One region of the Marinococcus halophilus genome, then DNA from elsewhere that is predicted to be linked to it. Evidence: riboswitches for the same ligand, from Rfam matches in the RefSeq annotation. Region 1 holds a riboswitch; each other region holds the start of a gene.

Evidence for each region. Region 1 has a riboswitch for S-adenosylmethionine ahead of B5066_RS14470 (methionine biosynthesis PLP-dependent protein). Riboswitches for the same ligand answer to the same signal wherever they lie in the genome.
Region 2: another riboswitch for S-adenosylmethionine. It lies ahead of B5066_RS08660 (methionine ABC transporter ATP-binding protein); the one in region 1 lies ahead of B5066_RS14470 (methionine biosynthesis PLP-dependent protein).
Region 3: another riboswitch for S-adenosylmethionine. It lies ahead of metK (methionine adenosyltransferase); the one in region 1 lies ahead of B5066_RS14470 (methionine biosynthesis PLP-dependent protein).

The regions. Positions count from the first base shown of each region.
Region 1 covers NZ_FVZD01000006.1:1,664,886-1,675,496, reverse strand. The annotation lists gene B5066_RS14505 (RecQ family ATP-dependent DNA helicase) at 1-1,413, shown strand, start outside; gene B5066_RS14500 (hypothetical protein) at 1,406-1,690, shown strand; gene B5066_RS16590 (hypothetical protein) at 1,671-1,877, opposite strand; gene B5066_RS14490 (metallophosphoesterase) at 2,007-2,771, shown strand; gene B5066_RS14485 (YpdA family putative bacillithiol disulfide reductase) at 2,784-3,770, shown strand; gene B5066_RS14480 (asparaginase) at 3,806-4,780, opposite strand; gene prsW (glutamic-type intramembrane protease PrsW) at 4,883-5,530, shown strand; gene B5066_RS16850 (hypothetical protein) at 5,554-5,718, shown strand; SAM riboswitch class I at 5,777-5,883, shown strand; gene B5066_RS14470 (methionine biosynthesis PLP-dependent protein) at 5,976-7,079, shown strand; gene B5066_RS14465 (bifunctional homocysteine S-methyltransferase/methylenetetrahydrofolate reductase) at 7,106-8,947, shown strand; gene B5066_RS14460 (flagellar brake protein) at 8,995-9,669, shown strand; gene cmk ((d)CMP kinase) at 9,834-10,520, shown strand; gene B5066_RS14450 (lysophospholipid acyltransferase family protein) at 10,510-10,611, shown strand, end outside.
Region 2 covers NZ_FVZD01000006.1:499,685-510,295, forward strand. The annotation lists gene B5066_RS08620 (hypothetical protein) at 1-128, shown strand, start outside; gene thpD (ectoine hydroxylase) at 192-1,133, opposite strand; gene B5066_RS08630 (antibiotic biosynthesis monooxygenase family protein) at 1,454-1,759, shown strand; gene B5066_RS08635 (hypothetical protein) at 1,756-2,118, shown strand; gene B5066_RS08640 (cobalamin B12-binding domain-containing protein) at 2,130-2,789, shown strand; gene B5066_RS08645 (STAS domain-containing protein) at 2,770-3,531, shown strand; gene B5066_RS08650 (arsenate reductase family protein) at 3,608-3,970, shown strand; gene gcvH (glycine cleavage system protein GcvH) at 3,998-4,381, shown strand; SAM riboswitch class I at 4,547-4,652, shown strand; gene B5066_RS08660 (methionine ABC transporter ATP-binding protein) at 4,835-5,854, shown strand; gene B5066_RS08665 (methionine ABC transporter permease) at 5,847-6,515, shown strand; gene B5066_RS08670 (MetQ/NlpA family ABC transporter substrate-binding protein) at 6,542-7,375, shown strand; gene sufC (Fe-S cluster assembly ATPase SufC) at 7,778-8,566, shown strand; gene sufD (Fe-S cluster assembly protein SufD) at 8,592-9,902, shown strand; gene B5066_RS08685 (cysteine desulfurase) at 9,902-10,611, shown strand, end outside.
Region 3 covers NZ_FVZD01000006.1:601,249-611,859, forward strand. The annotation lists gene pckA (phosphoenolpyruvate carboxykinase (ATP)) at 25-1,608, opposite strand; gene B5066_RS09235 (thiol-disulfide oxidoreductase DCC family protein) at 1,787-2,182, shown strand; SAM riboswitch class I at 2,230-2,337, shown strand; gene metK (methionine adenosyltransferase) at 2,490-3,704, shown strand; gene putP (sodium/proline symporter PutP) at 3,758-5,239, opposite strand; gene B5066_RS09250 (sigma-54 interaction domain-containing protein) at 5,650-7,053, shown strand; gene B5066_RS09255 (proline dehydrogenase family protein) at 7,201-8,109, shown strand; gene B5066_RS09260 (DMT family transporter) at 8,254-9,186, shown strand; gene B5066_RS09265 (UbiD family decarboxylase) at 9,288-10,611, shown strand, end outside.

The DNA of each region.
Region 1 (10,611 bases):
AAGCTGCTTGAAGGCACAGATACTCTGGCTGTCCTGCCCACAGGAAGCGGCAAGTCCATCTGTTTTCAACTGCCCGCTTTAATGAAAAATGGGTTGACGCTTATTGTTTCCCCGCTGCTGTCATTGATGGACAACCAGCTTCAGGAGCTGCGGGCAAAACACATTAAAGCAGCCGCCGCCTATAACAGCTTTATGAGTCCGGAGGAAAAATCCCGGGTGCTCCGCCGGCTGTCGTCATTAAAGCTTTTGTATATTTCACCGGAAGCGCTCTCGCTGCCGTTTATTGTTGAACGCTTGAAGGAGGTAAATGTGGTAATGATGGTGGTGGATGAGGCCCATTGTATTTCGCAGTGGGGCCATGAGTTCCGGACAGATTATCTAAAAATCGGGCCGGTGCGGGAAGCTGTCGGCAATCCTTGTATGGCTGCTTTCACTGCCACTGCAACACCGGAAGTACAGCTCGACATTAAAAAGCAGCTGCGGATGGAGGAACCGGCAGAGTATATTCATTCCGTGGACCGGGTGAACATCGCTCTGTTTGTTCAAAGATGCACCAGCGAGCGGGAAAAAAAGAAAGAATTGGTCCGTATCATCCAGAATGCCCCGGGCCCCGGTCTGGTGTATGTTACCAGCCGGAAAAAATGTGAAGAATTGAAAAAGCTGCTCCAAGAAGAAAGCGCCCACCAGGTGGAGGCTTACCACGGAGGACTTGATAATGAGGCAAGGCTGATGATTCAGCAGCAGTTCTTACACGGCGATCTGGATGTAGTAGTATGTACAAACTCCTTTGGCATGGGATTAAATAAAGCTGATGTTGAATTTGTGCTTCATTATCATTTCCCAAAAGATGCAGAATCCTACATTCAGGAAATCGGAAGAGCGGGAAGGGACGGAAGGCAGGCATGGGCCACAGTACTGTACCTGGAGGAGGATATTATTATTCCACAGATGCTGATGGAATCCGAGCTTCCCCCCGTGGATGAGCTTGACGCTGCCTGGGAGACGGCAGCCAGCAGCCGGCAGGAAGAAACAACTGCCGACTTGATCAATAAGCTGGGATGGACAGAGACCGCTGCCCGTTTTCTCGCATTTTACCTTGAGAAACATCCCCGAAAACGAAAAAGTGAACTTCTTGAAGACCTGGAAGAAAAGGTGCAGCAGCGGCGGTTTGAAAAGGAAAAAAAGCTGAAGGTTATGGTACAATGGTTAGAAAACAGCAATACCTGCCGGAGACGTTTATTGTTGCAGGTTTTTGGGGAAGCATTAATGAAACGCCCCGACCCATGCTGCGATATATGCGGGAGTACTATTCCTGTTCGTAAGCAGCCGGGAAATGAAAAAGAAAAAGTAACAGCTCCGTGGGAAATGCGACTGCAGGAGCTGTTTTTCGGAAAGGAGAGGGAGCATGAATAAAACACGTATGGAGAGGCGAAATGCTGGTTCAAATGCAGAACAGCCGGAAACAGAGCGAAGCCGACTCGGACGCCGCCGGAGTAGTACGGGCGAAGAACCTTCGAGTGAAGCCGGGCAGGAAGCAGCTTCAAGACGTTCACGCTATGCGGGCAGGAAAGAAGAACCGGAGGAGGAAGAACCGCCAATGCTCACCCTTCCTCATACGCTGTTGGCTGCGTTCATATTTATCGTAATTACAGCCCTCGCCTCGCCGTTCATTATAAGTATGTTTCAGTAGCAGGGAACGCCGTGGAAGTTTCTGTCAGTGGTGAAGATAGGAGGAGACCGGCAAAGCAGGCAATTACACCTAAAATCATTAATATAAATGGCCAGGTAAGTGGTTTTTTTCTAAATAAGAAATATAAAAGCAAAAAAAAGCCTCCTCCAAATAAAGCGGCTCCTGCTAAAAAGACAATAAGATCCATTGTTTGATACCTTCTTTCCGGTCAATTTTTTCCTTACATAAGTATAGCGGAGATAAGCGGTGTGCGTATACTCGTTTTTAAATTGTCCGGAAACGTTCAAATTTTATAAAAGAAAAGAGGGGTTCCATCATGAAAAAATGGCTGCTGGCTCCTCTTCTTTTTTCTGTGCTGTATGCCGGCAGGGTCCTGCAGGAGACATGGCAGAATAAAGTAAGAACCCATGAGCTTGAATATGAAAATCTTCCGGCAGAAGTGCAGGGCTTTACCATTTTCTTTATTACCGACATCCACCGGCGGCGGGTGTCGCCAGCGTTGTTCCGGAAGCTCGGCTTGACTCCGGATCTGATTATAATCGGCGGGGACTTGGCTGAAATTGGCGTGTCTGCGGAGCGGATCAGGCAAAACCTTCGTATGCTCCGCAGTTATGCACCGGTTGTGTTTGTGTGGGGAAATCATGACCTGCAGGTGGGCCGCGGATGGCTGAGGCCGCTACTGGAGCAGGAAAGAATCAGTATTCTTGAAAAAAATGTGTATACGTTAAAGGGAACTGCTTTTGCGATTGCTTCCTTTGGGGAGGAACGCTTTTATGAATCCTACCATTATCCAGCGCACGTGCCGGAGGCGGATCTGCTTATCGCCCACAACCCAGAAGCATATTACCGGTACGGGCCCTTCCCGAAACGGGCGGCCTACATGCTTACCGGCCATACCCACGGGGGCCAGATCCGGCTGTTCGGGTGGGGCCCAAAATTAAAGGGCGGCTGGTACCGCGAAAAACATCAGAATCTGTTTATCAGCAACGGCTACGGTACGACTACCATACCGCTGCGCCATGGCGCCCCGGCGGAAACGCACCTGTTTGTACTGACAAACGGTCATTCTTATAGCGAATAAGGGAGTATGAATATGAAAGAGGAAGTAATTATTATCGGGGGCGGCCCCTGCGGCCTGTCGGCAGCTATCGCTTTAAAGCGCCGTGGCATTGATGCGGCAATAATTGAAAAGAAAAATATTGTGCACAGCATTTATGAATATCCTGTCCACCAGACGTTTTTCAGCTCTGCAGATAAACTTGAAATCGGCGGGCACCCTTTTCCAGTGGTAGACCGAAAGCCACGGCGCCAGGAAGCTCTGGTGTATTACCGGAAAGTAGCGGAAGCGGAAAAACTGCGTATATATAACTATGAGGAAGTACAAAAGATCCAGGAAACGGGCAGCGGCTATCTGGTGCAAACCGAAACACTTCAGGGCAGGACCCGGGAGTGGGAAGCTTCGCACGTGATTATAGCCACCGGCTACTACGATAACCCTAATCCTATGAACGTGCCGGGGGAAAATTTGCCGCACGTAAAGCACTACTTTGAAGAAGCTCATCCCCATTTTAATCAGCAGGTCGTTATTATCGGCGGGAGAAATTCGGCTGTGGATGCCGCTCTTGCCCTCGAGCAGGTGAATGCTCAGGTTACAGTGCTTTACCGCGGCTCTGAATATTCCAAAAGCATCAAGCCATGGATTCTCCCGGATTTTCAGGCAATGGTCCGGCGTGGTGCGGCCCGTATGGAATTTGAAGCAGATGTCGTGCGCATTGAGCCGGACCGGGTTATATACAAGCAGGAGGAACGGGAGCGGTCCGTTGCGGCAGATTTTGTTTTTGCCATGACCGGCTACCACCCGTCCCGGGCCTTTTTCCGCCAGCTTGGCATTGCTGTTGACGAACAGTCGGGCCGTCCCTCCTTTGACGAAGAAACGATGGAAACAAACCGGGAAAACATTTATATTGCCGGTGTTATTGCCGCCGGAGATGAAGCAAATGAAATATTTATTGAAAACGGCCGTTTTCACGGTGAACAAATAGCGGAGGATATAGCACGAAAAAAAGCCACTTTGTTTTAACAAACCAGTGGCTTTTTAGTATGAATTAATCCGCCTTATTCGACATGCTCAAAGCAGTCGCGTATTTCCTCGAGTGACCGTTGGTCATCTAGAGCAGCGAGCAGCTTAAGACGCGCTTTCTGGCCGTTAAGACCGTTCGTGAAAATAACGCCCTTTCGCTTCAGCTGATAGCCTCCCCCTTCATAGCTGTAGGTAGCCTGGACCACACCGCTATGGCAGCGGGAGACCAGGACTACAGGAACTTGTTTGGCTATTGAATCCTCCAGCAGCGGCACGACAGTTGGAGGAATGTTCCCCTGGCCGAACGCTTCGATAATGATTCCGTCAAGAGGCTGGTAGAGCAGTGGGGAAAGTAAAGCTGCATCCATGCCGGCTGCCATTTTTAAGAGGAGCACCTTCTTGTTCAGATGGACCGGTGAAAAATGCTCCCGGCTTGCCGGGTAGTGATGGATAAATATTTCATTGTTCGTTACAAAGCCGAGCGGACCGTATTGCGGACTCTGAAATGTGGCGATGTTGGACGAATGGGTTTTTGTAACGTTTTTTGCAGAATGGATCTCTTCGTTTAAAACGACGAGGACGCCGATGCCGCGGGCTTTATCGCTTGCAGCAGTACGGACCGCTGCTAGAAAGTTTTGCGGACCGTCGGCGCTGATTTCATTACTCGAACGCATGGCGCCTGTCACGACAACCGGCAGCTCTTTGTCATGAAAAAGATCAAGTGCGTAGGCGGTTTCTTCAAGCGTATCGGTGCCGTGAGTAATGACGACCCCGTCATATATATCTTCGGACAGCTTTTCAAGCATATGTTCGTGCAAAGAAAGCATATGCTCCGGAGTAATGTGAGGGGAAGGGAGATGTAGAAAATCGCTCGTCACAATTTCAGCAATTTGATTAGCAATGCGGCTCCATTGGCTTAACGGATTATGAAGCCCTGGCTCGACGCCGCTTTCTTCTGTCTGGGTCATGGCGATCGTGCCGCCTGTATGGATAACTAGTATTTTTTTCATTTCAATTCCTCCTCGTCGGCTCTGCTGGACTGTCATTATTCTTTTACGAATCTGAACATAGCATGATACGATACGTTTAACAAGAGAGGGTGAGAACGAAAGGTGATCGCACTGATTATGGCGGCCCTGGCGCCGGCTGTCGCTTTACTGCTATATTTTACATTAAAACGCCGGGCGGACGTGGAGCGGAGGCTGCCGGTCATCCGGGCGTTTGTCATCGGGGTGCTGATCGTGTTTCCAGTGCTTGTAATCGAGCACGCGCTCGAAACAGAAGGAGTAGGCATGCCGCTTTTCGCGGCCCAGTACACTCAGGCCGCTGTATTGGAGGAAGGAATTAAATTTTTCCTTTTATATACATTTGTGCTGCGTTTTGCTCCGATTAAAAATACTTATGATGGCGTTATATACGGACTTTCCCTGTCGCTTGGATTTGCTTCGCTCGAAAATATTTTGTACTTAATTGCAAACGGCATTGAAACAGCGGTTACAAGAGCTCTTCTGCCTGTAACGGTTCATGCGCTCCTCGGGGTGATCATGGGATATTATGCGGTATCGGCTAAGCGCGCCTCTCGCCATGGCAGGAGGTTATTCTCTTTTTTTCTTGCCCTTGCCATTCCGCTTATCTTTCACGGGCTGTATGATTATATATTAAGTGCTTCTTTAGCCAATATTCTGTATTATCTCATACCGTTCATGCTATTTTTATGGTGGTTTGCGTTGTCAAAGGCTAATAAAGCCAATGCGAAATAACAACTCGAAAGGACGAAGCTACTATGTCAGAAGACCGCCGCTACCGCGTTGTTATCCGCTGCCCGAAATGCGGCGAAAAGTATATTCTACGTGGCAGAAAGAACACCAACGGGGAAATGGAAACGGGTTTTCGCCGCTGTGTCTGCGGCAATGAAAGCCAGCTGCATATTGATATTGCGCCGGAGTAAAATGGTGACTTGCAATATCGATTCGTTTCATGTACTTTGGAAAGTAATCATATAACGTTTCTTATCAAGAGAGATGGAGGGATCGGCCCTTGGAAGTCTCAGCAACCAGCTGCAAAAGATGCGGTCAGGTGCTAACTCCTGCAAGCTGTGCTTGCGAGATGAGAAGAAGTATTGCATGCCAAGGTCTTCTTCTGTCTACGGAAGAAGGCCTTTTCGTACATTTAATGCATTAATTTTAGAGAAATGAGGGCTGTGACATGTCAAAGCAACTGCAGATAGAAACCATCCTTGCACAACTGGGGAATAATTCCGACCCGCGGACCGGTGCAATAAACCCTCCTGTTTATTTTTCCACAGCGTATAAACATACAGGTATTGGAGAGTCCACGGGATACGACTATTCCCGGACGGCGAACCCGACGAGAGATCTTCTCGAAAATGGTATCGCCGCGCTCGAAGGAGGTAAACAGGGGTTTGCTCTCAGCTCGGGGATGGCTGCTATTCAGACGCTGTTTGCGATCTTTGAAACCGGTGATGAAGTGATTGCAACAAGCGATATTTACGGCGGTACGTACCGTCTGTTTGAAGAAGGATGGCGGCGCTGGGGCGTGACGGTTACATACGGTGACCCGAGGGATCTTGAAGCATTCGAACAGCTGATTACCGGGAAAACGAAGGCGCTGTTTATTGAGACACCGACGAACCCGCTGATGCAGGAAGCGGATCTGAAGGAACTGTCACTGCTCGCGAAAAAGCACGGGGCCTGGCTTATTGTAGACAATACGTTTTATACCCCGGTACTTCAGCGCCCAATCGAAGAAGGCGCTGACATTGTAGTACACTCGGCCTCGAAATATTTAGGAGGGCATAATGATCTGATTGCCGGCCTGATTGTATCCAACGTGGACGAGCTCTCCGAAAAAATTGGTGCGCTTCAGAACGGCATGGGGACAATTTTAAGCCCGTTTGATTCCTGGCTGCTCATGCGCGGTATGAAAACCTTAAAGCTCCGCATGAAGCAGCATACAGAAAACGGGAAGGCGATCGCAGAGTATCTCAGCCGCCATGAAAAGATAACGGATGTGCTTTACTCCGGACGGGGAGGCATGCTTTCCTTCCGTCTCGAAAACGAAGAGTGGGTGGACTCGTTTTTGCGAAATATAAAAATCATTACTTTCGCAGAAAGCCTGGGCGGAGTTGAAAGCTTTATCACGTATCCGGCCACGCAGACACATGCCGACATGCCAGAGGCAGTAAGGGTTAACAACGGCGTAGATAACCGGCTGCTTCGTTTCAGCATCGGCATCGAAGATAAAGACGATTTAATTGAGGATCTCGAGCAGGCGCTAAGGGCGCTGTAACTAACAACCAGGAGAGGGGCAAAGCTATGAACGTACTCAAAAAACTCAGTTCCTCAATTTTGATCGGCGACGGGGCAATGGGGACGTATCTTTATCAGAAAGGCTATAAGGGTTCGTTTGAAGCCATGAACCTGACCAGTCCAGATACTGTGGAGCGCGCTCACCGGGAATATGCAGAGGCCGGGGCAGATATCCTTCAAACGAATACTTACGCTGCCAACCGGGTGAAGCTTGAAGGCTATGAGCTTGAAGATAAAGTGTTGGATATTAACCGTGCCGGCGTGCAGCTTGCAAGAAAAGCAGCAGGTGAAACAGCGTATGTATTTGCTACAGTTGGAGGCATTAAAGGCGTCCAGGTAAGTGAATATTCGGATGAATATTTGAGAAATGCGCTGCAGGAGCAAGTGGATGTCTTTTTGGCGGAGCCGGTGGACGGCCTGCTGCTTGAAACGTTCTATGACCTGCCAGAGCTTCTGCAGGTTGTCCGCTACATCCAGAGTAAGGATGCAGAAATCCCGGTTATCGCCCAGGTGGCGCTTGGAGACGTTGGCGTTATGCACGGCGGGGTGCAGATCAGTGAAGCTTTCAGCCGGCTCGAGGACGCCGGCGCTTCAGTGGTCGGTCTCAACTGCCGTATGGGCCCGTATCATATATTGAAATCCCTTGAGCAGGCAGAATTGACCGGAAAGGCGTATTATTCCGCCTACCCTAACGCCAGTCTGCCAAACTGGTACGATGGCCGGTATGTCTACCAGTCCAATCCCGAGTACTTTTATAAACAGGCATTCCGCTTTAAAGAACAAGGCGTACGTTTGATAGGCGGCTGCTGCGGCACAACCCCCGAACACGTGCGCATGATAGCGGAAGCAGTGAAACACGACGTGCCGGAAAAAACTAAGCCTCCAGTGAAGGTGGAGCCCCCAGCAGCTGAGCCCCCAGCTGAAAAGGAACAGTTTGTCCCTCTCCATGAAAAAGTAAAAAATGAAAATACGGTTATTGTAGAGCTGGACCCGCCGAAGAAGCTGAAAACGGGGAAATTTATGCGCGGCTCCCAGGCGCTTCACGACGCTGGGGCGGACGCAGTGACACTTGCCGACAACTCCCTCGCCTCCCCCCGGATCGACAACCTGGCGATGGGGGCGATGCTTAAGCAGCAGAGCTCTGCCCGGCCGCTCCTGCATATTGCCTGCCGGGACCGGAACCTGATCGGTTTGCAGTCCCATCTGCTGGGACTTCATACCATTGGTGTGCGGGATCTGCTTGCCATTACCGGAGATCCTTCCAAGGTGGGGGATTTTCCAGGAGCAAAGTCTGTATATGACGCCAACTCTGTTTCACTCATTTCCCTCATCCGGGAAATGAACGAAGGGCGTCTGTTTTCCGGAAAGTCGCTTGGAGAAAAAACAAATTTCTCCATTGGGGGAGCGTTTAATCCGAACGTGCTTCATATTGATAAAGCCGTGAAACGGCTGGAGAAAAAAGTGAATGCGGGGGCGCATTACTTTATGAGTCAGCCCGTTTATGATGTTAACCGGATTAAAACAATTCACGAAGCGGTCAAGGAACTCGAAGCTCCTGTATTTATCGGAATAATGCCTCTAGTGAGCGCTGGAAATGCAGAGTTTCTTCACAATGAAGTGCCGGGCATTCAGTTAACAGACGATACGCGAAAGCGAATGGCAGCCTGCGGGAATGATGCTGAAGCAGCCAAACGGGAAGGAATCGCTATTGCGAAAGAACTGATTGATGAAACACTCCGGTACTTTAACGGTATTTATTTAATTACGCCGTTTCTGCGCTATGAAATTACGGCTGAACTGACAAGGTATGTGCGGGAGCAGACGGAAGCTGGCGTTACAGAAATTTAACAGTTTTTCCTTTCGTCCGACATATAATATAAAAGGGGTTTTAGCTATTGTACGAAATTGGAAGCGTTTGGCATTTGCATGAAAACATAAATACAAAGGAACCGCATGACAATAAGGTTCAATACAAATCCCAGCTGCTTGATGCAGATGAAAATACGTTTACAATTGCTTTGCCCGCGGACCAGGAAACCGGGAAAAGCATTTCTTTTCAGGCAGGCAGAGCAGTGCATGTTTGGTATGTTGGAGAAGACAGTGCTGTTTATTCATTCCGTTCAACGGTCCTTTCCCGGCTAAAGGGGCAAATACCGGCATTAATCATTAAACGTCCAGAAAAAAAAGAATGGCAGCGTGTCCAGCGCAGAAACTATGTACGTGTCGACACGAGCGTTAATGCAGCTGTCCACGGATCTTCCCGGCCGTTTACAACTGTGACGGTAAATGTGAGCGGTGGTGGATGCATGCTCATTGTGCCGCCAAAAGCAAAACTGATGGAAGAGGAGCACGTACAAATCACGCTGGCTTTCCCGATGGAAGATGGCTCAATGCAATATTTGCAGTGTTCCGCTGCAGTAAGAAGAGTACTTGAAAAAGAAGAGCGGAGGCCAAAGCGGGCAAGCATGGAGTTTTTGGAGATTACTGAAAAAGAGCGCCAGGCAGTGATCAGGTACTGCTTTGAGCGGCAGCGTGCAGCAGCGAATCAGGAAAAACGAGTAAGGAGTTAAGAAACTAAAGGCCGCAGAAGCGGTCTTTTTACTGTCTCTTTTGAATAGGAGAAAATAAAAAGTTCAGGCGGAACAATATATGCAAACCGTGCGAAATATGTTAGTTTTGAAAATGATGGGCAAAGGCTACATGTTCAACAATCTAATGGGCGGGGTGCAGGAGGATGAGGAAAATCAATATTGCAATCGACGGGCCGGCCGGTGCTGGAAAGAGCACTGTATCGAAAGGATGTGCCGTACAGCTTGATTATACATACATCGATACAGGGGCGATGTACCGGGCGCTCTCATTAAAGGCGCTGCGGACGGGCACGCCGCTTGATGACGGCGAAAAAATGACGGAGCTGTTAAAAAGCACAAGCATCCGTCTCGTCGGTAATCCGAAGGTAAGTGAAGTTTACTTGGACGAGGAAAACGTATCGGAGGCTATTCGCACGAGCGAAGTTGACAGCGTGGTCTCTCTAACTGCGGCTCATCTTGGAGTACGCGAAGAAATGGCTGTTAAGCAGCGGCGGCTTGCAGCAGAAAAAAGCGCGGTACTTGACGGACGGGACATCGGCACGACTATCCTTCCGGATGCGGAATTGAAAATATTTTTAATCGCCTCTGTACAGGAACGTGCACTGCGCAGGTACAAGGAGATGCAGGAGCGCGGAAAACCGGCAGATTACGAAGAAATTTATGAAGCAATCATTCACCGGGATGAGCTTGATAAAGCCAGAGAGCATTCACCGTTAAAAAAAGCAGCGGATGCTGTGGAAATTGATACAACGGTGCTGACTGTACCCGAGGTTATCAGTAAAATCACGGCGCTCGCGGAGGAGAAGGTGAATCAGTCACATGATGTATAATATCGTAAAGTATTCTGCCTACTTCCTTGCGGTTATTCTTATGCGGGTCCGGGTCACCGGAAGAGAAAATATCCCAAAGGAAGGTCCCGTC
Region 2 (10,611 bases), 1.2 Mb from region 1:
AGCTGCAGGGATTCGAAAGTGTTATCATTCAAATGGTTGGTTTCAGTGGCATGGTCTTTGCGATTTTGTATAGTGTACTGCTGACACAGAAATCAAATGAGGAAAAGGATCAGACATTCAAACGGTGAGTGAAGGCCGGCATTATAATGAAAAAAGCATCCGGAATAGAAACCGGATGCTTTTTGTGTGTCTTATTTTGCAGAAGTGGAAGTTGTTTGGTGCGACAAACGATCCGAGCTTGGCTGGATCGCGGAAGTGTCCTGGCGGTTGGCCAGAAATTCCGGGCGCGGCTCCTGGCCGCTGAACGGATCCACGAGCTTGTTTTCCACCGAGTTGAACACGAAGAACACGTTGCTGCGCGGGTACGGCGAGATGTTGCCGGCCGAGCCGTGCATCGTGTTGCAGTCAAAGAAGAGCACCGAGCCCGCCGGGCCGGTCGCGCGGTCAATCTGGCCGCCGGCCTGCTCCGTGAGCCATTCCATGCTTTCGTTGTCCGGCACGCCGGTCTCCTGCTTTTTCAGCGACTGCTTGAAGTTGTCCTCCGGCGTCGTGCCCGGGCAGGAGACGTACCATTTCTGCGACCCCGGGATCAGCATGAGCGGGCCGTTGAACTCGTAGTTGTCCGTGAGGATGATCGAGCAGCTGAGTGCCCGCATGTCCGGCATGCCGTCTTCCATGTGCCAGGTTTCAAAATCCGAATGCCAGTAGAACTCCTTACCCTTAAAGCCTGGCTTAAAGTTTATCCGGGACTGCATCATATACACCTGGCTGCCGAGGATCTGCTGGGCGGCTTTGACGATGCGTTCGTTTTTGGCGAGCATTTCAAAGAACCCACTGTCCTTATGGATTTCAAACACGGAGCGGACCTCGTTGCTGTTCGGCTCCTTGATCACGTCCGGCGCGTCGCGCTCTTCGTTGCGCTTCATCGTCTCCCGGAGCTCGCGCTTCATCATGTCGACTTCCTCGTCGGTGAACAGCTTCTGGAGCATGAGGTAGCCGTTCTCGTCGTAAAAGTCCAGTTCCTTCTGCTGCAGCGGGCCATCATATCCGGCGCTCCCGTGTACTACCGGGTCCTTCCGGTCCATGATTTCCTTATGGTCGCCCTGTCTGGATGGATATTTATCGACTGCCATTGTTCAAAATACCTCCTTTATATTTTAACCAAGGGATTAAAACCTCAGTCAATCAGACACATTCCCGGCTTAAAAAGGAATAAACATTAGAAACGGAAAATTTTTAATAATTAAATAAGCAGGAAAAGTTCTAAGCCGGATTTGATGCGTAATGGACTCATATTAAAAAATTTTATTTTTTTAAGCGATAACATCATATTCAAACCACTTAGTATATGCTTTTATACTTGCTGTTGTGCCGGGAGATTTGGCATTGGCGTTCCCCTTTCAGGATTGATACAATATTAAGCATTGAAAAGTCGATATAGGAGGACACTGGTATGCACATTGTTACGTCCACATTTATAGTCCCGGAAGAAAAAGCGGCCGAGGTTATTGCAATATATGAAAAAAGATCGCGACGGGTGGACAAGGCAGAAGGGTTTCTGAAGTTTCAGCTTCTGCAGAATGAAAAAAAGCCCGGTGAATTAACGGTCTACATGGTATGGACATCTAAGGAAATGTATTTGAACTGGGTACGGAGTAAAGAATTTAAAGAAATACATGAAATGGAGAAAAACTATCCGGATCAGGAGCTTGCAGGCATTGTGCCGGAAGTTCACCAGTACCAGGTGGTGGCAGAATGACGCCGGAGGAAAAAGAAAAAATTGTTCAGCACGTCTCTGAAGAAATATATAAAGCTCATCCCTGGCTTTGGGACAGGTTCAAAGAGAGAGGGAGGGAGAAAACAGAAGAAGATAATCATCACCATCTCAAACATCTTGAAACCTCCTATGCTCTTTCGGACCGCTCTTTTTTTCTGGATTACACAGCGTGGCTGGAGTCAGTTTTAAACGAGCGGGGAGTATCTACTGCCATCATTATTGATAACTATAAGCGTTTGAGAGCAATCTTCCCTCTTTATGCGGCTAAAGAGGAGCGGCTCTTTTTTACGGAATGTCTTACGGAGGGCATTGAGCAGCTTGAAGAAAACATTCAGAAATAAGGTGACAATTAATGATAATACGACCGGAAGATCTGGCAGGCATGATGCTCGATGGACTCGATGAAGAGGCCTGGCAGGAAATCCAAAAAGTAAATAAGCACATGACGTTAACCGGGATCTATGAAGATCTGCTGACACCTGCTATGTATCATGTTGGAGAACTCTGGCAGGAGAATAAAATATCGGTCGCAGATGAGCACCTGGCAACGGCGACATGTGATTTTCTGCTTTCCCGACTGGAGCGAAGGGAAGAAAAGCAGCCCTCACCAGATGCTCCAAAAGCACTTCTTTTCGGTGTAGCGGAAGAGCAGCACTATTTAGGCTTAAGAATGGCGGCCTCCATTTTTCGGGCACGCGGCTGGTCGGTGAAGTATCTCGGACCAAATCTGCCAGCTGAGCAGGCGCTCGCTTTTGCAGAAAAATGGCAGCCGCAGGCAGTCGCCATGTCGGCAGCCCTCTCGTATCGTCTTCCTTCGTTATTTTCCTACATTGAGGCCTTTACTGCTCTGAAAGAAAAGCCGGCGGTCCTCCTCGGCGGCAAGATGGCAAGAGAACGCGATGTAGGTGAACTATTTTCCGGGGAAGTTATCCGGATGGATGGGCTGCGTACGCTCGAGCGTTGGATCGAAGGAGAAGAGGAGGGAGGCACCTATGCCAGATCTCAGTCCTGAGGCTCTGCCGCTTCCTTACGTACAAATAGATAAGCATTACAAAATCATTTATATGTCTTCTTCCGCGCGGAGTCGTTTTGGCCATAAGGAATATTTTTATGAGTGGCTGGATGAAGGAAGCTGGGAAAAGGCAAAACGGCTGTTTCAAGATACGCCTGAAGAAAATGGCGTAGAGTTGATTTTTATCGACGAAGACCGTATCTCCACTGTGATGGATGTATACACGGAAAAAAGCAACGATCTGCACATCCACGTGCTGCTTGTGCCAAAGGATCAAAGCTACAGCAATGTCTCAGGCAAGCTCGAACGTCTTCGCGGCCGCCTTCGGGAGACGAATACAGAACTGCTTGAAGAAAAAGAAACGATGGAAGCCGTCATTAAGGAAAATTACCGCCTGTCCGCTCCGTTTATTGAAATTACAAAAGATATGGCCCTCGTGCCCCTTCACGGCGATATTAACGAGCAGAAAGTGTCACTAATCGCAGAAAAAGTTGTCCATGCCTGGCACCGGGGGGAGTACGAAAAGACAATTTTTGATTTTACCGGGGTGGGAGAGGTGGACGAAGAGGGGATGAAGGAACTGCGCAGAACCTTTGAAGCGCTCACCTTGATGGGCACTAAAGTCATCGTGGCCGGCATCCTCCCGCGCCAGGCCAAACAGCTTCAGGAAATGCATACCTCCCTTGCTTTTGAATTCAGCCGTTCACTCGAACAGGTCTTAACAGCTTCCCTTGGCAGTTAAAAACAAAATGAAACTTTCCAACCTGGAAAGATTCCGCTACAATTAGAGGAAAGAAAGCGTGTGAGGAGGCCTGGCATTGGCACTTACTTTTTATGGATATCCCCCGTGCGATACATGCCGCAAAGCTAAAAAGTGGCTTGAAAAAGAAGAGATCCCTTTTAACGAGTATCATATTGTAGACCATCCGCTTTCTAAGGAAGAACTAAAGAAGTGGAAAGAGCAGGAAGGGCTCGAATGGAAACAGTTTTTTAACACAAGCGGAAAAAAGTACAGGGAGATGGACTTGAAGAGCCGTCTGCCGAAAGCGTCCGAAGAAGAAATTCTGGAATGGCTCTCCTCTGATGGAATGCTCATAAAAAGACCTGTCGTGACAGATGGCGAGAGTGTTACCCTTGGGTTTAAGGAACCAGTTTTTGAGGAAAAGTGGAAAGCGTATTAGTATTCATTTGAAGGAGGATGATTATGCATGAGTGTGCCAGATGAACTTTTGTATTCAGAAGAACATGAATGGGTGAAAAAAGAAGACGGACGTCTTCGCGTTGGGGTCACGGATTTTGCCCAATCAGAGCTTGGCGATATTGTATTCGTAGAGCTTCCAGAGGTTGGGGATGAGCTTGAAGCAGGTGAACCATTTGGAAGTGTAGAGTCTGTAAAAACGGTATCGGAGCTTTATGCCCCGGTCACAGGGAAAGTCGTAGAAATTAACGAAGACCTGGATGATTCTCCGGAATTCGTTAATGAATCGCCGTATGAAAAAGCTTGGATGATCGTTGTAGAGCCTTCCAATGAAAGCGAACTGGATGATCTAATGTCTCCGGCTCAGTATTCGGACATGGTAAGCGACGATTAATACTGATTTACATAGAAGCTGGCCTGTAAACAGGCAGCTTCTTTTTTTGAAGAGCTTTAATACTGATCGTTTTCACCCTTTTCAGCACGACGCCAACAGTTGACGCTTATAGGAAAAGGTGCTATTATCAATAGCATCGTCAAATATGAACGGATAATCATCGTTCACTTATCAAGAGAGGTGGAGGGGCTGGCCCTGTGAAACCCGGCAACCAGTCTGCATAAGCAGACATGGTGCCAATTCCTGCAGGCATATGTCTGCAAGATGAGTGGAAAGGATTCTTAAAAACCTTTCTGCACACGAGCAGAAAGGTTTTTTCTTTATGGTTCGAGGTGGAAAGAGAACATTTGCCGGAACTGTGAAGATTTAAAACCTACTATTTACATCTCTTTAATGAAGATAAATTACATCTCTTTAATGAAGATAAAGAAGGACGATGAAGGAGAGAGCGGTATGATTCAATTAAAAGGTTTGTCCAAGGCCTTTCAGACAAAAACACAAACCGTTACTGCTGTAGATAACGTCAGCCTTTCTATTGATGAAGGAGAGATCTTTGGCATTATCGGCTACAGCGGCGCAGGTAAAAGTACGCTTGTAAGGCTGTTAAATAAGCTCGAAACCGCAACGAGCGGTGAAGTAACCATCGAGGGAGAGAGCATTACCTCCTTAAAAGGGCAGTCTCTTCGCAGCGCCCGCCAGGAGATAGGAATGGTGTTTCAACACTTTAACCTGCTGTGGTCGCGGACAGTAGCAGAAAACATTGCGTTTCCACTCGAAATTGCAAAGCAGTCAAAGCAGGAACGAAACAAACGGGTGCAGGAGCTGGTGAACCTTGTCGGCCTTGAAGGCCGGGAAGATTCCTATCCTTCCCAGCTGAGCGGCGGCCAGAAGCAGCGGGTTGGCATTGCAAGGGCTCTTGCTAACAACCCAAAGGTGCTGCTGTGCGATGAAGCGACGTCGGCCCTGGATCCAAAAACAACGGATTCTATTCTCGCTCTGCTGACTGATATTAATAAAAAGCTCGGTTTAACCATTGTGCTGATCACGCACGAAATGCACGTAATCCGTAAAATCTGCCACCGGGTGGCAGTGATGGAAAACGGCAGAGTCGTTGAAGAAGGGCCTGTGCTCCAGGTCTTCCGAAAGCCCCAGGAGCATATGACAAAAGAATTCGTGCGCCAGATTACGGAGCCGGAGGAAGATGCCTCGGAAATTGTATTTAATGAAGAAGAAACCGGGGCAGTGGTACAGCTGAAGTTTTTGGAAAACAAGGCTGAGCAGCCGTTCATTTCCAAAGTCATCCGCCAGTTTGATGTGGATGTGAACATTATTCAGGGAAAAATTTCCCAGACGCAGCGCGGCAGTTATGGCTCTCTTTTCATCCGCATCAAAGGCAGCCATGAGGAAATCGAAAAAGCGCTGGACTACCTCCGTGAAGAAGAAATAGAAGCGGAGGTGATGGAGCATGCTTAGCACCTGGATGGAAGAAATTAATTGGGAAAATATGTGGATTGCTACGTGGGAAACTGTATATATGAGCTTGATCGCGGTAGCAGCAACGTTTTTACTCGGAACAATACTAGGCGTTCTGCTGTATTTAACGGATAAGGGAAACATGTGGGAAAACAAGCCGGTGCATACGGTGACAGCGGCGATCGTCAATATTTTTCGTTCGATTCCGTTTATTATTCTAATCATTCTGCTTATTCCATTCACAACCTTTTTAATTGGCACGATGCTCGGGCCGAGTGCAGCGCTGCCAGCGCTGATTATCGGTGCAGCTCCTTTCTATGCCCGTCTGGTGGAAATTGGCTTGAGAGAAGTAGATAAGGGCGTTATTGAAGCTTCGCAGGCAATGGGGGCGACCCAGTGGCAGATCATCCAAAAGGTGCTTCTGCCTGAAGCCTTGCCATCCTTAATTTCCGGGATCACGGTGACAGGCATCACGCTGGTCAGCTACACCGCCATGGCCGGTGTTGTAGGCGGGGGCGGTCTCGGGAACCTTGCGTATCAGGAAGGGTTCCAGCGAAGCAACAATGACGTGGTGTTTGTTGCTACAGTCCTGATTTTGGTTATTGTCTTCATTCTACAGTGGGTGGGCGATATTTGGACGAGACAGATAGATAAACGATAAATATTATATTAATGGGGGAATTTTTCATGAAGAAAACACTACTTGGAGTTTCATTACTTTCCACGGCGGTACTTGCAGCATGCGGATCTGATTCAGAATCAGGAGACGGTTCCGGAGAAGACACGCAAACACTTACCGTAGGGGCTACGAGTGTACCGCATGCCGAAATTCTGGAATTTGCCGAAGATCAGCTTGAAGAAGAAAATATCGAGCTTGAAATTGAAACCTTCAACGACTATATTGTTCCAAACGAAGCGTTGGCTTCGGAAGAAATTGATGCAAACTATTTTCAGCATATTCCGTATCTTGAAGATCAAATGGAAGAAAACGAAAACTATGATTTTGTTAACATGGGCGGTATTCACATAGAACCTATCGGTGTTTATTCCCAGGAATACGACAGCCTTGATGCCCTTCCTGATGGGGCTGAAATAATTATGAGCAACTCGGTCGCAGACCACGGCCGGATCCTTCAGATGCTTGAACAGGAAGGCATGCTTACGCTTGAAGAAGGGGCCGGTGTGGAAGCAACTGTGGAGGATATTGCTGAAAATCCGAAAAATCTGCAGTTCCAGGCGGACATTGATGCGGCTACACTTCCGCAAGTGTACAATAATGGCGAGGGGGATGCAGTGTTTATTAACTCCAACTACGCGATTGATGCCGACCTGAATCCACAGGAAGATGCCATTGCGCTTGAAAGCCCGGAAGACAATCCGTATGTCAATGTGGTAGCGGCGAGGGCAGAGGATGAAGATAATGAAACGATTCAGACGCTCGTGGAGGTATTGCAATCGGAAGAAACACAGCAATTTATTGAAGAAGAATACGATGGAGCTGTTATTCCTGCCGAGCAATAATAGCGGACAGGCCGGACTTGTTGACTAAGTCCGGTCTTTTGTATTAAGTAGAACTAAAAGAGAATCTCCATTGAAAGAGTTTTTCTTTTTTTACTTCTCACTGAGGTTTGGTATACTGTAAGGGTGAATGAAGGAAAGCATTGAACAAGGAGGGTCGTTCCTGCAAATGTTTGTATAGGCGCCCTCCTTTTTGTATGAATGCTTTTATTGAGAATAAAGCCAAGGAATTCTCATTTATTTCCTATGCGTTTTATTATCATATAGCAGCTTAAAAATGAAATGTATCGGGAGATGAAGCGAGTTTGCTTGAAGTCAGTTTATATTTGTTATAAAATAATAATTATAATAAATAGAGAAAAAACAGCGGTTTCCGCTTGATTCCAAAATATGGAGGTATGCAAAATGGCAACGCCGAATTTGAAAATTGAGAATTTGCACGTAGAAATTGAAGGTACTGAAATCATTAAAGGTTTCGATCTGGAAATGAACGGCGGAGAAATTCACGCAATCATGGGACCAAACGGAACAGGGAAATCCACGCTTGCTTCTGCAGTGATGGGCCATCCGAAGTATGAAATTACTAAAGGAACTATCACTCTTGACGGAGAAGACGTTCTCGACATGGAAGTCGACGAGCGCGCAAGAGCAGGTCTTTTTCTCGCAATGCAGTATCCAAGTGAAGTGAGCGGTGTAACGAACTCTGACTTTATGCGTTCGGCCATTAACGCTAAGCGCGGCGAAGGCAATGAAATCCAGCTGATGAAATTTATCCGCCAGATGGATGAAAAAATGAACATGCTTGAAATTGACGAATCGTTCTCCCAGCGTTATTTAAACGAAGGTTTCTCCGGCGGTGAGAAAAAGCGTAATGAAATTCTTCAGCTTCTTATGATGGAACCAAAAATCGCTATCCTGGACGAAATCGATTCCGGTCTTGATATCGACGCGCTCAAAGTCGTTTCCAAAGGCGTAAACGACATGAAAAGCCCGGACTTTGGCTGCTTAATCATCACTCACTATCAACGCCTCTTGAACTACATCACTCCGGATAAAGTGCACGTTATGATGCAGGGACGTATTGTTAAATCCGGCGGCGCCGAATTGGCCCAGCGTCTTGAAAACGAAGGCTATGAGTGGATTAAAGAAGAACTCGGCATTGAAAACGAACGCGTTGGAGAACCACAGGAATAATTTTAACAGCAGGGGAGGCGAAATGATGTCTATAGATACTACTTGGAAATACGACGAAAAATATGTCGAAGATTTTTCGAACAACCAAAATGAACCACAATGGCTGAAGGAGCAGCGCCTGAGCGCAAGCCGCCTGTCAGAAAAGCTGGAGCTGCCAAAACCGGAAAAAACGAACATTAAAACGTGGAACTTTACCGAATTTGAGCACCAGGGCACTTCGAAAGAAACCTTTTCCTCGTCGGACGAACTGCATGAACAAGTGCAGGGACTTATTGATAAAAACGCCACAGAGCAAAATCTTCTCGTGCAAAGAGACGGCCAGACGGTTTTGTATGAAGCAAGCAGCACGCTTGAAGAGCAGGGCGTTATTTTCACAGATATCGCAACGGCGGCCATCGAGCACGGCGATCTGCTCGAACGTTATTTCATGGGCAATGCCGTACAGGTGGATGAGCATCGCTTCACAGCGCTCAACGTAGCTCTGATGAACGGGGGGACATTCATCTATGTGCCGAAAAATGTAAAAGTGGAAGCGCCGCTTCAAGCAATCTATTGGCTGGAGCAGGCCGATATGGGGCTGTTCAACCACGTAGTTATTGTAGCAGAAGCAAACAGTGAAGTGACGTATCTTGAGAACTACGTTTCTTATGATACCGAAACGCCTTCTGTAGTTAATGCAATTGCAGAAGTTTATGCCGAAGAAGGCGCGAACGTTTCCTTTGGCGGCGTGGATCACTTAGAGAAGGCGACCACGGTTTACACTAACCGCCGCGGCTACGCACTTAAGGACGCAAGCATCGACTGGGCACTTGGCCAGATGAATGAAGGAAATACAGTATCGGACAACACGACTGCACTTGTAGGCGATGGTTCGACTTCTGATAAAAAATCCGTGGCTATTGGCCGTGGAGAGCAGAGCCAGAACTTCTGGGCCCATATTATCCAGTTTGGTAAAAATACGGATGGCCAGATTTTGACTCACGGTGTTATGAAAGACAAAGCTTCTGCTATCTTTAACGGCGTTAATAAGATTGAGCACGGGGCAACAAAAGCTAACGGAGAGCAAACCGAGCGTGTGCTTATGCTCAGTGAACGTGCACGTGGCGACGCGAACCCAATTCTCCTTATCGATGAAGACGATGTTACAGCCGGCCACGCAGCTTCTGTCGGCCGCGTTGACCCGGTTCAGCTTTATTACATGATGAGCCGCGGGATTCCGCAAACAGAAGCAGAACGGCTGATTATTCATGGCTTCCTCGCTCCAGTAGTGGACGCACTGCCAATTCAAGCTGTGAAAGATCGTCTGACGGAGGTAATTGAAAGGAAAGTATACTAATGGATGTAAAAGCCATTCGTGAACAGTTTCCTATACTGCAGCAGGAAGTAAACGGAAGCCCGCTGGTCTATCTTGACTCGGCGGCTACTTCCCAAAAACCGCTGCAGGTCATTGAAGCGGTTAATGATTACTACCGCCGCTATAATTCCAATGTCCACCGCGGGGTGCATACACTTGGAAGCATGGCGACGGATGAATACGAAGGAGCCCGGGAAAAAGTCCGTGCCTTCATCAATGCCCCCTCCTCCCAGCAGATCATTTTCAACCGCGGCACGACAGTCGGCATTAACACGGTGGCTTCAAGCTACGGAGATGCTCATCTGCAGGAAGGCGATGAAATCGTCCTGACAGAAAAAGAACATCATTCCAATCTTATTCCGTGGCAGCAGGCAGCAAAACGTAACGGAGCCCATCTCCGGTATGTGGAGCTTGAAGCAGACGGAACGGTGACGGCAGAAAATGTACGCAAAGCTGTTTCCGAAAAAACAAAAATTGTTGCCGTCAGTCACGTCTCAAACGTACTTGGCACGGTGGACCCCATTAAAGATATTGCCGCTATCGCCCATGAACACGGAGCGATCATCGTCGTAGACGGTGCCCAGAGCGTCCCGCACATGACGGTGGACGTGCAGGACCTGGACGTGGACTTTTACGCCTTCTCCGGACACAAAATGGGCGGCCCGACAGGGATCGGTGTTCTTTATGGCAG
Region 3 (10,611 bases), 1.1 Mb from region 1:
TTATGGCTATGCGGAGAATTCCGTCTACAGCTGCGTCGGTCCGGCTTTTGAGATCTCGCCGGGCACATCGTAAAACCGCTTAAAATTTTCTGCAAACTTGCGGGCGAGCATACGGGCCTGGACCTCGTACTCTCCGGCTTCTGCCCACATTTTCTTCGGCTGGAGCATATCTTCTGGAACGCCAGGGCAGGATTCCGGAATATGGAGCCCAAATATAGGATCCTCCACAGTGGCTGCGTTGGTGAGTTCGCCGCTTAGAGCTGCCTGCACCATAGCACGGGTGTACGAAAGATCCATACGGCTGCCGACACCGTAGCCGCCGCCGCTCCAACCGGTATTCACCAGAAAAACAGGCACATTGTGTGCATCAATTTTTTCCCCGAGCATCTCTGCATATACAGAAGCCTGGCGTGGTAGAAACGGTGCTCCGAAGCAGGTGGAAAATGTAGCTTCTGGAGAAGTGATGCCTCTTTCCGTTCCGGCTAGTTTGCTTGTGTAGCCGCTGAGAAAATGATACATGGCCTGTTCCTTCGTCAGCCGGCTGATCGGCGGAAGAACGCCGAAGGCATCTGCAGTTAAAAAAATAATTGCTGACGGATGTCCGGCTGTGCCAGAAGGTACAATTCCCTCGACGTGTTCAATGGGATAAGCCGCCCGGGTGTTTTCGGTAATATGCGTGTCAGTGTAGTCGACTTTCCCACTGGCATCGTCCAGGCCGACGTTTTCAAGTACGGCCCCAAAACGGATAGCGTTCCAGATCTGAGGTTCTTTTTGTCTGGACAGGTTCGAACATTTTGCATAGCATCCGCCTTCAATATTAAAAATACCGTTTTCGGACCAGCCGTGTTCATCGTCGCCAACCAGGAGCCGGGAAGAATCAGCAGAAAGCGTCGTTTTCCCGGTGCCGGAAAGCCCGAAAAACAGTGCACTTTTTCCGTCGCTCCCTATATTTGCCGAGCAGTGCATTGGAAGCACGCCCTGTTCAGGGAGCAGGTAGTTCATGACAGAAAAGATTGATTTTTTCATTTCACCGGCGTATTCTGTTCCACCAATCAAAATTATGCGTCTTGCAAAGCTGATGACGATAAATGTTTCCGATAAGGTGCCGTCAACCTCCGGATCTGCTTTGCATTCTGGTGCAGCTATAAGCGTGAAGGGTGGAGTGGAAGGGGTTTCCCTTCCATCAGGGCGAATGAACAGCTGCCGTGCGAACAATTGGTGCCAGGCATAGGAGGTAATGACCTGGACGGGAAGCTGATAGTCTGGATCAGCACCTGCAAGGGCATCACTTGCGAAGACTTCATTCTGATTGTTTAAATGAGCCATCACTTTGTTGTAAAGTTGTTTAAATACTTCTTCGGACATTGGCCTGTTTACATTTCCCCAGTCAATAGAAGGAGAACTGCCGGGCTCGTCGACAATATACTTATCTTTTGGCGAGCGGCCGGTATATTTGCCTGTTTTCACAGCAAGAGCGCCTTCAGCTGTGAGTGACCCCTCCTGCAGTGCCAGCGAGCGCTTCACAAGCGCAGGGACAGAGAGGTTCCATTGGACGTGCGCTTCATTCAATAGATTCGTTTCAGGTTTGGAAGCGAACGGTGGCTTCATAAACAATCACTCCTTTAATGAGGGGGGAAGTTGGATTTATTCATCATTAATGATGGATATAATATAAAATAGTGTAACACAATTAATTAAATAGTACATACTTATTGTGCAAAAAGTTCATGAATATTTTCAGTGTTTAGAGGGAAAAGACGTAAGAAAGCAAGGAAAGGGGAAAATTATGGAACAACAATCGGAATTTATTGTGTTTTACGATAGCGACTGTCCGTTATGCACCAGGTTCCATACTTATCTTTCAGCTATAGATAAAACGGATACAGTAGATTGGAAATCTATATATGATGAGGATTTATTCGAAAAATACCCGATGCTCAAAGGAGAGCCGCTTGAAGAGCAGATGCATAGTGTAGAAGATGGCACGTATGTGTATGCCGGATATTTTACTGTGAAAAAATTGTGCTATACTATTCCAGCATTAAAGCCGTTAAAGGCAGTGTTTCTGCTGCCGGGAGTAGAGGCGCTTGGCCGGAAGCTGTACCACACGGTATCAACAAACCGGTACCAGTGGTTTCATTTCCTTTGTGATAGCAGCACCTGCCAGCGGGAAGGGCACTAAGTTTGACATCAAATAGGGTTTGCGTTACGATTTTGTACGAACGGATACTCTTATCCTGAGCAGGTGGAGGGACAGTCCCTGAGAAGCCCAGCAACCATCCGGGAACGGAAAGGTGCTAACCTGGAGAGGCGGATAGGCGCCTTGAAAGATAAGAGGCGAAAAAGCTGAACTGACAGCTCCTTTTCCCTCAATTTTTTTGGGACAAGGGGCTTTTCTTGTACACAACGGCCTACTGCCGTTTTCTTTTCGTCTACCCCGAGAATAGGAGAGTACACCCGTAGCAGGCAGTTAAAAAGGAGGCAGCAGCGTGTCTACAATTGGACGACGTTTATTTACGTCGGAATCTGTTACAGAAGGACACCCGGACAAAGTATGTGACCAGATTTCCGATGCGATTTTAGATGCAATTTTAAAGGATGATCCGAATGCCCGTGTGGCAGCGGAAACAGTAGTGAACACGGGGCTCGTGTTAGTAGCAGGTGAAATATCGACATCTACATACGTGGATATTCCCAAAATTGCCCGGGAAACTTTGAAAGATATTGGCTATACCCGGGCGAAATACGGCTTTGATTACGAAACATGCTCAGTTTTGACGTCAATAGATGAACAGTCAGCCGACATTGCCCAGGGCGTTGATGAAGCGCTTGAAACTCGTGAAGGCTCGATGACCGAGGACGAATTGGAATCAATCGGAGCGGGGGACCAGGGTTTGATGTTTGGGTATGCAGATAATGAAACCGATGAGCTTATGCCCCTGCCGATTTCTCTTGCGCATAAGCTGGCACGCCAGTTAACGAAAGTTCGCAAAGATGGTAATCTTTCGTATCTGCGTCCCGACGGAAAGACGCAAGTAACGGTGGAATATGGAGACGACGGGAAACCGCTTCGGGTGGAAACGATCGTTATTTCCACCCAGCATTCCGATGAGGTAACGCTAGCCCAGATTGAAGAGGATATGCATAAATACGTTATCGAGCCGGTCGTGCCGGCAGAGCTTTTGGATGCTGAAACCAATTATTTCATCAATCCAACCGGCCGTTTTGTCATTGGCGGACCGCAGGGGGACGCCGGACTTACCGGACGGAAAATTATCGTTGATACGTATGGCGGCTATGCCCGTCACGGCGGCGGGGCGTTTTCCGGCAAAGACCCGACAAAGGTCGACCGGTCCGCTTCATATGCCGCGCGCTATGTAGCAAAAAACATTATTGCAGCAGGACTTGCAGATAAATGTGAGGTTCAGCTTGCGTATGCAATCGGCGTGGCGCAGCCGGTTTCCATTTCGATTGCCACATTCGGTACAGGGAAAGTCTCAGAAGAGGTGCTCGTAAAGCTCGCTAATGAGCATTTTGATCTGCGCCCGGCCGGCATTATCAAAATGCTCAATCTCCGCCGGCCGATTTACAGGCAGACAGCTGCTTACGGTCACTTTGGACGCCATGATGTTGACCTTCCGTGGGAACGCACGGATAAAGCAGCAGCGCTTCAGGAACAGGCGTTCACTGAAAAACAACAATAACTGCAAAAATACCCGCTCCTGTTTTATTCAGGAAGCGGGTATTTTTTAGTTTTTCAGCTTTTTTCCTTATACGTGCTGACAGAATCAAATTCAGTTTTAATTTTGTCTGAAGGCTTCGGTCCGAGCAGGCTGACTGCAATGATGATTAGAACATTGATCAAAAAGCCCGGTACGATCTCGTATAGATCAAACAGGCCGCCGGTAAGCTGGACCCAGATGATCACAGTTGCCCCGCCGGCAATCATGCCGGCAAGAATTCCCCACTTGCTCGTACGGCGCCAGAAAAGGGAGAAAAGCATCGCAGGCCCGAACACAGCACCAAATCCGGCCCAGGCATAACTCACGAGTTCAAGCACCGTGCTGCCGGGAGTGGAGGCAAGCAGCAGAGCAACGAGAGCGATGGCAATAACGCCGAATCTTCCCACCCAGACAAGCTCCCGGTCAGAGGCATGCGGCCGGAGCAGGCCTTTATAAAAGTCCTCCGCGAGGGCACTTGAAGATACGAGCAGCTGGGAGTCCACCGTGCTCATAATAGCAGCAAGTATCGCAGCGAGCAGTACCCCGGAAACCCATGGGTTAAACAGTACCTGGGTAAACAGTATAAACACTGTCTCCTGGTTGCCTTCCCCGAGCTGGGCGTCCCCTGAAAAGTAAGCAATGCCGATAAACCCTGTGAAAATAGCACCGAGAAGAGAAATAACCATCCAGCTCATACCTACCAGCCGGGCCATTGGAATTTCTTTTTCGGAACGGATCGCCATAAACCTCGTAATAATATGCGGCTGCCCAAAATAGCCAAGCCCCCAGGCGAGCAGGGAAACGACTGAAATAACGCTCACATTCGTAAACGCACTTAACGCCTCCGGATTAATGGAGGCTGCAGTCTGAACAGAATTCTCCCAGCCGCCAATTTCAATGACGGCGGCGATCGGAACAGCGACGAGAGCCAAAAACATAAGAGTCCCCTGAAGAAAGTCCGTCCAGCTGACGGCCATAAAGCCGCCAAGGAATGTATAGGTAATAATAACAGCGCCGCCGATCCAAAGAGCTGCCTGGTAGGAAAGACCGAAAGAGCTGACGAACAGAGTGGCGCCGCCGACCAGGCCGGAGGAAGTATAAACGGTAAAGAAAATAAGTATAAATAATGCCGAAACGATACGCAGTGCTTTGGTTTTATCATGGAACCGGTTTTCTAGAAAATCGGGTATCGTAATCGAATCATTGGCGATGATTGTGTATCTGCGCAGTCGTCTCGCCTGAAACTGCCAGTTTAAATAAGCGCCAATGGTAAGGCCGATAGGCAGCCATATTTCACTCATCCCGCCCAGATACATGGCACCGGGCAGGCCGAGCAGAAGCCAGCTGCTCATATCGGACGCTCCGGCACTGAGTGCAGCCACAGGGCCGTTTAATTTACGTCCGCCTAAAACGTAATCCGAAAGGTTATTGGTCAGCTTGTAGAATAAAAAACCAATACCAAGCATTACAGCAAGGTAAACGATAAATGTCACAATTGTAGGTACGGAAATATCCATTTAGGTGGTCTCCTTTTTTGATTTAACATAACTGATTGCTGCTAAAACTACAGTAAGCGGCATAGGTATTAATATTAGCAGCCATGTGAGTAGTGTTATTCCTTCCATTCAGTACACCTCCTCTTGAATGTACTTTTATATGTTGCAAGAATAGTGCCAATATTCTTAACTTCGGCAGACACGAACAAAGCCGGGAGGCGGGGCAGAAGAAAAATGATGAAAAAACGATGCTGAAAATCAACGGAAATATCTATTATAATTGAATACTTCTCCGGATAGAACCATAATCAGAAAAATTAAGAAGCATATAGTGCAAAATTTTGCACTCCCAAGTTTCGGGATTTACGTACGAAGCTTCCACACTTCATGATAAAATCAAAGCAAGAATAAATTATAAAGAGGGTGGGCCTATGGGATACCAAGGAACAAAGTCTTTATCCTATCCTGAACTGAACGATGTATTTGATCATTTAATGGTGAAAATGGATCAGGGGATTCGTGTCATTGATGTAGATGAAAATTTAATTATTTATAATGATAAAATGCGCGAAATTGAATCCATGACATATGAAGACTTTGACAACAAAGGCATGATGGATGTTTTTCTTTTCGAGCATGAACAGGACAGCAGGCTGCTTCAGGCCATCAAACTAGGAGTGGAAACGAGAGAAAAAAAGCAGCATTATACAAACAGCCGGGGAAAAAATATTACCACTATTAATGAAATTTTTCCGATTTATTCAGGCGGGCGGATCGTGGCAGCGGCGGAGATCGCAAAGGACGTGACCCGTATGGAAAAGCTGGTCCGGGAAAACCAGAAAAAAGCGGACAGCGGCCTTTTTACATTTAACCAAATCATTGGACGTTCTGCTGAAATTACAGGGGTCGTTCAGAACGCCAAACGTGCAACAAGAACGTCTTCCTCAGTATTGATTGTAGGTGAGACAGGAACAGGGAAAGAACTGTTTGCCCAGAGTATTCACAGTGAAAGTGAGCGGGCCGGGCAGCCGTTTGTATCACAAAACTGCGCGGCGCTTCCGGAAACGCTAATTGAAGGCATATTGTTTGGTACGGTAAAAGGGGCATTTACCGGTGCCTCGGAACGGGCGGGGCTTTTTGAAAAAGCTGAAGGCGGCACGCTTTTGCTTGATGAAATTAATACACTGCCAGTGGCCCTGCAGGCAAAGCTGCTGCGTGTTCTGCAGGAAAAAAAGGTGACACGCTTAGGGTCACACAAAGAGCAGTCTATCAATGTCCGTATTATTGCAACTATGAACAAAGAGCCGGCAGAAGCTATTCAAAACAACGAGCTGCGTGAAGATCTTTTTTACCGTATTGGCGTCGTCACCCTGTATGTTCCAGCGCTCCGGGAAAGAAAAACAGATATTGAACCGCTGGTGGAGACCTTTCTGGAAAAGTACAACCGGGTCTTTCAAATGGAAGTGGGACGCGTCTCCCCATCGGTGAAAGCAAGGCTGGAATCTTACCACTGGCCGGGAAACATCCGGGAGCTTGAGCATGTCATCGAAGGAGCAATGAATTTGATGCTCGATGAGGAAGTGATCGAGGAAAGCCACCTGCCGGACCATTTCCGTAAACGGACAGACCTTCTGGAAGCAGGAGAGATGGAGAAAAGTGGTCCAGCCGGGGCAAACAGCGGCAAAGGAACTTTAAAGGAACGTCTGCTTGAAATGGAATTTGCGCTAATTAAAGAGGCGCTTCAGCACAGCGGCGGTAACGTAATGCAGGCAGCTAAGGAGCTTGGAATCAGCCGGCAGAGTCTGCAGTACCGGATGAGTAAATTTCATTTGTGATTTTTTGCATATAGTGCAAAATTTTTTGCAGTTGTGATGAATAAAAGCTTTTTTTTACGGTCAACCCTAAGGGGGACGGCCCAGCTATATTGGCACGTATTTTGCAACACTTAGGTGTAGTACTGAAAAGATCAGGAGGGTGCACCTATGACAATTTCACGTTCGTTTTTTATATTTCTTTCCCAAAACAAGACGCTGACAAAGGGCGCCAAAAAGTGGGGCATTCACCTCGGAGCTTCAAAAGTAGTGGCTGGAGAAGATATTGATGAAGCATTAACGACCATTCAGTCGATGAACGAGCAGGGGCTGTTAGCGACCATTGACCATCTTGGTGAATTTATAACAGAAAAATCAGAGGTGGAAGAAGCTAAGCAGAAAACCATCGAGATTATAGAGAGTGTCCATGCGAAAAACGTACAGTCAGAGCTGACAGTGAAATTAACGAAGCTCGGTCTTGATATAGATACGGACTACTGCGTAGAGAATATGAAGGAAATCCTCCAGGCGGCCAAAGAAAAACAAAATTTCGTAAACATCGATATGGAAGACTATTCCCGTTATGAAAAAACACTGAAGGTACTGAAAACGCTCCGGAAGGAATATGATAATGTAGGCACTGTCCTTCAGGGATATTTAAGGCGGGGACTCGATGACCTTGACAGTCTCGCAGAGGTGCCCCTCCGAATTGTAAAAGGGGCTTACCAGGAAAAAGAAGAGGTCGCTTTTAAAGACAAGCATGAAGTTGACGCCAATTATTTTCTGATGATTCAAAAACATCTGCTGCAGGAAGGATTTACCGCTATCGGCACGCACGATCACCGCATTATTAACGCGGTTAAGCTGTTTGTGGAAGACCAGAATATAGCTTATGACACATTTGAATTTCAAATGCTGTATGGCTTTCGAACAGAACTGCAGCTGCAGCTCGTGCGGGAAGGCTACAACGTCAGAGTCTACGTGCCCTTTGGCAAAGAATGGTACGGGTATTTCATGAGAAGGCTGGCGGAACGTCCGCAGAACCTCGTATCCGTAGCTAAAGGAATGATTACGAAATAAAAAGTGCATGCAGCGCCGCTCCCGAAAAGGGGGCGGCTTTTTGATATACTGGCAGACGAAAACCCGGGAATGATTTTATTAGGATGAACTCCCGCGTATAATAGCAGGAAAATAAAGCTAATATGGCCAATAGAAAGGACAAAAATGATGCAAACAGAACAGAAAAGACGGACGGCAGGCTTTTTTCTGGTAATAATTGGTGCTTCTCTCTGGGGGATTGGAGGTACGGTGTCGCAGTATATTTTTGAAACGCACCACCTGCCTGTGGAATGGCTGGTGGCTGTAAGACTGCTTCTCTCGGGCCTGCTCCTGTTAACCATTTCTTTAATGCTTGGAAATAAAGGAAAAGTAACCGGAATCTGGCGGCAGAAAAAGAGTGCTGTATCCGTGATTATATTCGGCTTGTTCGGTATGCTTGCCGTGCAGTATACATATATGGCCTCCATTGAAAGTGGAAACGCAGCAGTGGCCACGCTGCTGCAATATTTGGCACCGGCGTTCATTCTTGCATACCTGCTTGCCGTCCGGCATACATATTGGAATATACGCGACACAGGTGCCGTATTAATAGGACTTTCTGGCACATTTCTATTGCTGACAAATGGTCAGCTGGCCGGATTATCCGTGCCGCCGGCAGCGGTAATCTGGGGTGTTCTTTCCGGAATGGCGCTTGCCTTCTATACTCTGTACGCCGGCCCTCTTTTAGCGGCGTGGGGGTCTATGAACGTCATCGGTTGGGCGATGACGATCGGAGGGGCAGCTGTAAGCTTTTTGCATGCTCCGTGGGACGCCGAGTGGGAAAGCTGGACATGGAGCGTGGCCGGGAGTGTAATTTTTGTCGTTATTTTCGGTACGATGATTGCTTTTTGGTTTTATCTTGAAAGCCTAAAGTATTTAAAACCCCAGGAAACTAGTATTTTAGGCTGCCTGGAGCCTTTGGCAGCTATTTTGGCTTCGGTATGGTGGCTGCATGTGCCATTTGGACTCTACCAGAGCCTGGGAGCCTGCCTGATACTCGGGATGGTCGTTTATTTATCACTGCCGCAAAAGCAGCGGACAAAGCCTGCATCGGCATAAATAAAATAGTGGCTGAAAGATGAATAAATACAGCAGGAAGGTAAAATGTACTAAGATAGGAAAAGAAGCGAAATACTATTCGGAAGGATGAAGCACTGTATATGTATCAAAACCTCAACGAATGCGTAGAAGATCTGGAGAAGCACGGCCATTTAGTACGAATCAAGGAAGAGGTCGATCCCTACCTGGAAATGGCTTCGATTCATTTAAGGGTCTATGAACAGGAAGGGCCGGCCATTTTATTTGAAAACGTAAAAGGAAGCCCGTTCCAGGCTGTTTCTAATTTGTTCGGCAGCGTCGAACGCAGCAAATTCATTTTCCGCAAGAATTGGAAGCAGGTTCAAAATGTTATTGCGATGAGAAATGACCCGGTGCAGGCGCTAAAGCATCCACTCCACAACATGAGCAGCGGACTGACGGCAGTAAAAGCACTTCCAAAGAAAAAGAAAAGCGTCACGGAAAACTTTCGGGAGGTAAGCATCAGTGACCTGCCGATGATTCAGCACTGGCCGCGGGATGGGGGCGCATTTCTCACACTGCCTCAAGTGTATACGGAAGACCCGGAGAAACCAGGGCCGATGAATGCTAACCTGGGCATGTACCGGGTGCAGCTAAGCGGCAATGAATTTATTCCTGATGAAGAAGTGGGCCTGCATTACCAAATTCAACGGGGAATTGGGGTACATCAGGCGAAGGCTGTGGCGAAGGGGGAGCCCTTGAAAGTTAGTATTTTTCTCGGCGGTCCTCCAGCACATACTATTTCAGCTGTGATGCCGCTTCCGGAGGGGCTGAGTGAAATGATGTTTGCCGGCATGCTGTCAGGGCGTCGTTTTCAGTACAGCTATGAAGATGGCTACTGCATTAATCATGACGCTGATTTTGTTATTACCGGTGATATTTATCCAGAGGATACGAAGCCGGAAGGGCCGTTTGGCGACCACCTGGGCTATTACAGCCTGACGCATGATTTCCCAGTCATGAAGGTCCATAAGGTGTATGCCAAAGACAAGGCTATTCTGCCGTTTACCGTAGTCGGCCGGCCGCCGCAGGAGGATACGTCGTTTGGCGCGGTGATCCACGAAATGACAGGGGAAGCGATTAAGCAGGAAATTACCGGAGTTAAGGAAGTTCATGCTGTAGACGCTGCAGGGGTGCATCCGCTTCTGCTGGCTATTGGCAGTGAACGGTATACGCCGTTCCAAAGCGTGAAGCAGCCGGCGGAGCTGTTAACAATTGCTAATCGTATTCTCGGAACAGGACAGTTAAGCCTGGCTAAATATTTATTTATTACAGCGGAACAGGAAAGAGAACTCGATACGCATCAGGAGGAGGATTTTTTCACGTACATGCTTGAGCGGATTAATCTGCGCCGCGACCTTCACTTTCAGACCAAAACGACGATTGATACGCTTGATTACAGCGGAG